Regions from separate parts of the Rhizobium sp. CECT 9324 genome, predicted to be linked through region 2. Evidence: predicted binding sites of a transcription regulator. Region 2 holds the regulator's gene; the other holds the start of a gene.
The links. The regulator LexA, encoded in region 2, represses DNA repair genes until DNA is damaged. The targets are predictions, from matches to a motif close to TGTTCNNNNTGTGTTCNG.

Region 1 (3,625 bases), 490 kb from region 2:
GTGGCAAACACATGGATGCCGGAGCGATAGGCGGCGATCATCGTCGCTGCGACCGTGGTCGCGCCATTGCGGCGTTCGGCCAGAGCAAATGCAAGATCCGCACGCGACAGCTTCATCACACTTTTCATCTGGGCAAGCTCTTCGAGCTGTGCCGGCTCAAGGCCGATATGCAGCACGCCGTTCATCACGGCGATGGTCGCGGGCACTGCGCCCTGCTGGCGGATGATCGTCTCGACGCTTTTTGCCATGTCGAGATTGCCCGGATAGGGCATGCCATGGGTGATGATGGTCGATTCCAGCGCGACAATGGGTGCGCCCCGCTGCTTGGCAGCGCTGACTTCGCTCGAATAGGCAATGGGTAGGAGAGGGGAGATGGAACGGTTCATGGGAGCATCCAGGTGGTTTTGCCCGTCATGGCAGGAAACGGGCTCGTGGGACAAGAGCCAACTGCGTTTCCAGCCGCTGGGGCGTGAGGTTTTCTTCGGTTGCATGTCTTGAGGCGAGCGTGATGGAGGCGGTTGCTACCGCCTGACGAAGTGCCTCGCAGAGATCGCCGCCGGCTAGCCGTGTTTTCAGAAATCCAGCGGCAAAGGCATCGCCGGCACCAGTGACGTCTGCAATCTCGGCGACCGGTGATGGTTCGATCGCGGCCGCTGATGTTTCATCAAAGGCAATCGCGACGCGCCCGCCACTGGTGACGCTGCCGCCCCGAAGGCCGGCCAGGCGGAGAAGCGTAGGCCAGTCCTCCGGTCGATCCGCGGTTTTCCCGGTCAGGCTTTCGGCCTCGGCAACGTTGAGGAACAGATGGTCGATCCGGGGCAGGGCCTCCCTGAAACGAAGGACTTTCGCCGGCGATATGGCGATGGCCGACAGGCCAATGCCGCGCGCGCTGGTCTCGTCGGCCAGGGCGGTGATGGTCGCGCCGGGAAGGTTCGCGTCACAGAGAACATGGCCGGCCGCATCGATGCTGTCGCGGGTGGAGCGGGCGCGTAGCCGGCGCGCACTGAAGATATCGTAGAGCGCCATGTCGGCCAGAGCGATGACCAGATTGCCGTCGCGCTCAATGATGGCGGTGTAGCTGGGCGTTGCGCGGTCGAGAAAGACCACGGGGCAATCGTCAAGGCCAGCGCGTTGTGCCGCCTCCGTCACGGCCTGTCCTGCCGGATCGCCGCCGCGGGGTGCAATCAGGCGAACGCGATGACCGAGCCTGGACAGGTTGCAGGCTGCATTGAATACCCCGCCGCCGACTTCCTCGAACCATTGGCCGGGATTGCTGGCGCCTGGCTTCGTGTCACCGAAGAGGCGTCCGCGACGGTCAATATGGGCGCCGCCTATGGCGAGAATATCAAAGCTCATGAACGGCACTTTCGCACGCGACGGCGACGAATCGCAAGGACATCAAAACACTGAATTTGCAAAGTAAGATCCTGTTTGCAAAAGCATTTATCGAGGTGGAACATTCGTCGAACATGGAATGGAAAACCGTTTTTTCTCAACGGTTTGAACGGCTCTTGCAAAAATAGAACAAATGCAGTACATACAGTCCATCGGCGGCTTCATTGCCTATGCGGCCTCAATAACCTAAAGGTGGATCGAATGGCACAGAATTCTTTGCGGTTGGTAGAGGACAAATCGGTGGATAAAAGCAAGGCATTGGAAGCGGCGCTCTCGCAGATCGAACGGTCGTTCGGCAAGGGCTCGATCATGAAGCTCGGCGCGAACGAGAGCGTGGTTGAAGTCGAGACGGTCTCGACGGGTTCGCTCAGCCTCGATATCGCGCTTGGTATCGGCGGGTTGCCGAAGGGCAGAATTATTGAAATTTACGGGCCGGAAAGCTCTGGCAAGACGACGCTTGCGCTGCAGACGATTGCCGAAGCCCAGAAAAAGGGCGGTATCTGCGCCTTCGTCGATGCCGAGCATGCGCTGGATCCTGTCTATGCCCGCAAGCTCGGCGTTGATTTGCAAAACCTTCTGATCTCGCAGCCCGATACCGGCGAGCAGGCCCTCGAAATCACCGACACGCTGGTTCGCTCCGGTGCAGTTGACGTGCTTGTTATCGATTCTGTTGCAGCGCTGACGCCGCGCGCCGAAATCGAAGGCGAGATGGGCGACAGCCTGCCCGGCCTGCAGGCCCGTCTGATGAGCCAGGCACTGCGCAAGCTGACAGCTTCAATCTCCAAGTCGAAGACGATGGTCATCTTCATCAACCAGATCCGTATGAAGATCGGCGTGATGTTCGGTTCGCCGGAAACCACCACCGGCGGTAACGCGCTGAAGTTCTACGCATCGGTGCGCCTCGATATCCGTCGTATCGGCGCGGTCAAGGATCGCGAAGAGGTTGTCGGCAACCAGACACGCGTCAAGGTGGTCAAGAACAAGATGGCGCCTCCCTTCAAGCAGGTCGAGTTCGACATCATGTATGGCGAAGGCGTGTCAAAGACCGGCGAACTGGTCGATCTTGGCGTCAAGGCCGGCATCGTCGAGAAGGCGGGGGCCTGGTTCTCCTACAATAGCCAGCGTCTCGGCCAGGGGCGTGAAAACGCTAAACTGTTCCTGCGTGACAATCCGGCGCTTGCGCAGGAGATCGAATTGGCGCTGCGGCAGAATGCCGGACTGATCGCGGAAAAGTTCCTGCAGAACGGTGGTCCAGACGCCAATGATGGCGATAGCGTCGAGGATTAAGTCTCTTTCGGGCCCAGATTCGAAGTTCGGCCGGCCACGTTTCGAAAGAGGCGTGGCCGGTTTTCTATTGCGCGGCTGGACAGCGACCATGGCGGACGATAAAAGCCATTGATTTTGCGAATTGGCCGGCTTCCGGCCTGAATGAAGGGCGTGACATGAGCGGTGTAAACGAGATCCGGTCGACTTTTCTCGATTATTTCAAGACGAACGGTCATGAGGTTGTTTCCTCCAGCCCGCTCGTGCCGCGCAACGACCCGACATTGATGTTTACCAATGCCGGCATGGTGCAGTTCAAGAATGTCTTTACCGGCCTCGAACAACGTCCCTACTCGCGGGCGGTGACGGCGCAAAAATGCGTGCGCGCCGGCGGCAAGCACAACGACCTGGACAATGTCGGCTACACCGCGCGACACCACACCTTTTTCGAAATGCTCGGAAATTTCTCTTTTGGCGACTACTTCAAGGAGAACGCGATCGAGCTCGCGTGGAACCTGATCACCAAGGAATTCGGTATCGACAAGAACCGGCTGCTGGTGACCGTCTATCACACCGATGACGAGGCGCATGCTCTGTGGAAGAAGATCGCCGGCCTGACGGATGACCGGATCATCCGGATTCCGACCAGCGACAATTTCTGGGCCATGGGCGATACCGGACCGTGTGGACCCTGCTCGGAAATCTTCTACGACCATGGCGATCATATCTGGGGTGGCCCTCCCGGCTCGCCGGAAGAGGATGGCGACCGGTTCATCGAGATCTGGAACCTCGTCTTCATGCAGTATGAGCAGATTACCAAGGAGGAGCGGGTTGACCTTCCGCGTCCGTCGATCGATACCGGCATGGGACTTGAGCGCGTTGCAGCCCTTCTGCAGGGCAAGCATGACAATTACGATATCGATCTGTTCCGCGCTTTGATCGAGGGTTCGGTCGAACTGACCGGCGT
Region 2 (3,625 bases):
CGCATACGCACCGTCTTGCCGGGTGATCCCGGCGCATTTGCCGCGTCGATCATCACCGGCGAAAGGCGTTCGATGTCAAAGGCGGCGACCGAGGCACTTCGCCTTTCCGGCCTCGCGCATATCACGGCGATCTCGGGCCTCAACATGGCGCTCGCCGCCGGTATTTTTTTCGTCGGCCTGCGGGCGGGCCTCAGTCTGTTCCCGGTGGTGGCCCAGGCCTATCCCGTCAAGAAGATCGCAGCCGTGGGAGCGCTGATCGCAGTTACGGGCTATGTGCTGATTTCCGGCTATCAGGTCTCAGCGGTCAGGGCCTATTTGATGACCTCGATCATGCTGGTTGCGGTCCTTGTCGACAGGCCCGCCATCAGTCTGCGCAACCTTGCACTGGCTGCGACCATCATCCTGTTGGTCCAGCCTTCCGCCGTGATGGGCCCCAGTTTCCAGATGTCTTTTGCCGCGACCGCCGCTTTGATCGCCGGCTACGCCGGTTGGCGCAAAAGGCCCAGAGACTTTCTGCCGCGTTTTCGCGGGCGCAAGGTTTTGTTGCTTGCCGCCTTCGCTCGCTTCTTCGGCGGAACTCTGGCCACGTCGATCATCGGCGGACTGGCCACGGCGATCTTTGCCATTAGCCACTTTCACCGCCTCGCGACCCACAGTCTGGAGGCGAATCTCATTGCCATGCCATTGATTTCGCTTGTCGTCATGCCGGCAGGCTTCATTGCGATGATCCTGATGCCGCTTGGGCTCGATGCTCCATTTCTCATCGTCATGGGCTATGGCCTGGAATGGGTGCTGATCGTCGCGCACGAAATCGCCGGCTGGGGAGACGGCTACACGTTCTCCCGCCAGCCGGCATGGCTCCTGCCGACAACGGTTGCGGGTTTTTTGTTGCTCACGCTGCTGCGCACGCGTCTGCGCCATATCGGCACGTTTCTGGTTGCCTCCGCGCTGCTCACGGCATGCCTTTCGCCAAGAACACCAAGGGCTGATCTGGCGATCAGCGAAGATGGACGTCTCGTCGGTTTCTGGCCCGCCTCCCACACGCCCATCGACGATGATCAGCTTGCCACCAACCGCCAACGTCCGCCGAGCTTCATTTTCGACCAATGGCAGCCCGCGCTACGCATTGCCGGGACGATCCCGCCGGAAGAAATGTCCGGCACCGCCGCGCTTCTGTCGCCAGACCGGCCAAAGCGCACCCCTTTGTCGGGGACCGAAATATCAACAGCCCGCCAAAAACTCGAAGATCTCCTGAAGGTTGCCGATGAGAAGAATTTTATCTGCATCCAGGACGCTTGCGCCGCGATGCACCACGGCTGGCGCATCATAACGCTCGAACGCCACGAGGTAACCGGCATTGCCTGTGATCTCGCCGACATTGTCATCGTCGCTCAACGCCCGGGATTTGCACACTGTCGCTCCGGTGCTCGCCTGATTTCAGCCGAAACCTTGCGTGCCACCGGCAGCCTGGAAGTCTTTCTTCGGGATCGCTCCAGCAGGACAATGACGATCGTCCCGTCATTTGACGGCCCTGCACGCGCCTGGACCCGTCACCGCCTCTACGACTGGCGAAGCGGCTCACAGGCAGAGAGCCACACATCGCACGAGCAAGCCAAAGGCAACTCTCCTATCACAGGAGAAGTAAGTCGTTTGCCGCCGACCGACGGGCCAGCGTAACAGGGCGGGCCGGTTTAGTGATAGCGGCGGATCAGCCCGACGAGCTTGCCCTGGATCTTCACCCGATCCGGTCCGAAGATGCGGGTCTCATAGGCGGGGTTGGCGGCCTCGAGCGCAATGGATGCGCCGCGCCGGCGAAAGCGCTTCAGTGTTGCCTCTTCATCGTCGACGAGCGCGACAACGATGTCACCGGGATTGGCGTTGGACGCATTGCGAATGATCACGGTGTCGCCGTCGAGAATGCCGGCATCGATCATCGAATCGCCCTTGACCTCAAGCGCGTAATGTTCGCCCGAACCGATCATTTCGGCGGGCACGGTGATGTCATGCGTGTTGTTCTGGATGGCCGAAATCGGCACGCCGGCGGCGATCCGGCCCATGACGGGCACACTGACAGACGAAGAATTGCTATCACTGGCTGAGCGGCTCGGCGCAGAGGGAGCGGGTGGCGCCTTGCCAAGGCTGCCTTCGATCACGCTCGGTGCAAAGCCCCGGCGCGGCTGCAGGCTCGGCGTATAGGCCTCCGGCAGCTTGATGACCTCGAGCGCGCGGGCGCGATTGGGCAGGCGGCGAATGAAACCGCGTTCCTCGAGCGCAGTGATCAAGCGATGAATGCCTGATTTCGAGGCGAGGTCGAGCGCGTCCTTCATTTCGTCGAAAGAGGGAGGCACGCCGGATTCCTTCATCCGTTCGTGGATGAAAAGAAGCAGTTCCTGTTGCTTGCGCGTCAGCATATGCGATGCCCCAATTGGTGAAACAAATACAGAACAGACACTATATGTTCCATATGTGTTCCGCAAGTGGATAAATTTCCGTGAACATTGCATGCGTTTGGCTGACGGATCACAAAAAAATGGGCGCCAATAAGGGTGTGCGTCAAGGCGGATGTTTCGAAATATTCATGCAGCGATTTTCACGCAATCCTGATGCATTGCCTTGCATGGTGAAGCCATGGCGACGACACAGCGAACTCGGTTCAGCCTTTGCGGAAGCGACCGAGTTACGCGCAATGCTCGCTATTCTGGCATGGGATCATTGTTCGGAAAATGCCCGTGACATGCTGTCGGTAATCGGCTTGGCGAGATAGTTGAAAAATGTCCGTTTGTTGGTCTGGATCATCACCTCTGCCGGCATGCCGGGTGTCGGCGTGAAGCCCTGGACACGTGCAATCTCCGTCGGCGGTATATTGATCCTGGCGAGATAGACATCATGGGGCGCGGTAGACGTGTTTCCCGATTGCTGGAGCGCATCCGCCGACAGGTAAAAGACGTCTCCTTCGAGAACCGGCGTCGTCCGCTGGTTCAGCCCCACCAGGCGGATGGTGGCGGGTTGGCCAAGCTTCACGCTGTCGATATCGTTTCTGGGTATCTGCGCTTCGATGATCAGGGGCACACCTGCGGGCAGGATTTCGAGAATTGCCTTGCCGCTCTCAATCACGCCGCCATTGGTATGATAGTGGATTCGCACGACAGTCCCTGAGACTGGTGCATTGATCGTTGCCCGTTCCAGAATGTTTGCGGCTTCCCGCAACTGCTCTCGCACCATGTCGCGCTCGCCCTGGATGGCCTGCAGCCGTTCGAGTGCGTCTTCGCGATAGGCGCTTTCTGCGCGCAGTACTTCCTGCTCCCCCTTGGTCCGCTGTGCCTGGGTCTCGGCGATTTCCGCCTCAAGCCGCCCGATCTGGCCTTCCGCCTCGGCGATCGCGCGGAGAATGGCCTTGACCTCGTTTGCACGCGCGACACCCTTTTCCAGCAGGATTTGTTTTGCGGCGTATTCATCCTTGAGCAAATCGAGCTGGCGGATGGATGAGTCGCGTTGTCTCGTGTAGCCGATTTCGCGAAATTCGAGGGCCCTGATGTTCTGTTGCAGCAGCGCGATCTCGCTTGAGAGCTTTTGTCGCTGTGCTCTGAAATTGAGTTGCTGGCTGACCAGGATCGCCCAGACGTCG

Region 1: recA (recombinase RecA) is a predicted target of LexA. The motif match lies at 1,453-1,470, and genes of this name have one in related genera.

Annotation. Positions count from the first base shown of each region.
Region 1 is NZ_CAKKMZ010000001.1:2,830,353-2,833,977, reverse strand. Features, by position in the region: gene LQ231_RS13905 (pseudouridine-5'-phosphate glycosidase) at 1-386, opposite strand, end outside; gene LQ231_RS13900 (carbohydrate kinase family protein) at 412-1,356, opposite strand; gene recA (recombinase RecA) at 1,597-2,682, shown strand; gene alaS (alanine--tRNA ligase) at 2,838-3,625, shown strand, end outside.
Region 2 is NZ_CAKKMZ010000001.1:2,339,926-2,343,550, forward strand. Features, by position in the region: gene LQ231_RS11625 (ComEC/Rec2 family competence protein) at 1-1,677, shown strand, start outside; gene lexA (transcriptional repressor LexA) at 1,692-2,411, opposite strand; gene LQ231_RS11635 (HlyD family type I secretion periplasmic adaptor subunit) at 2,710-3,625, opposite strand, start outside.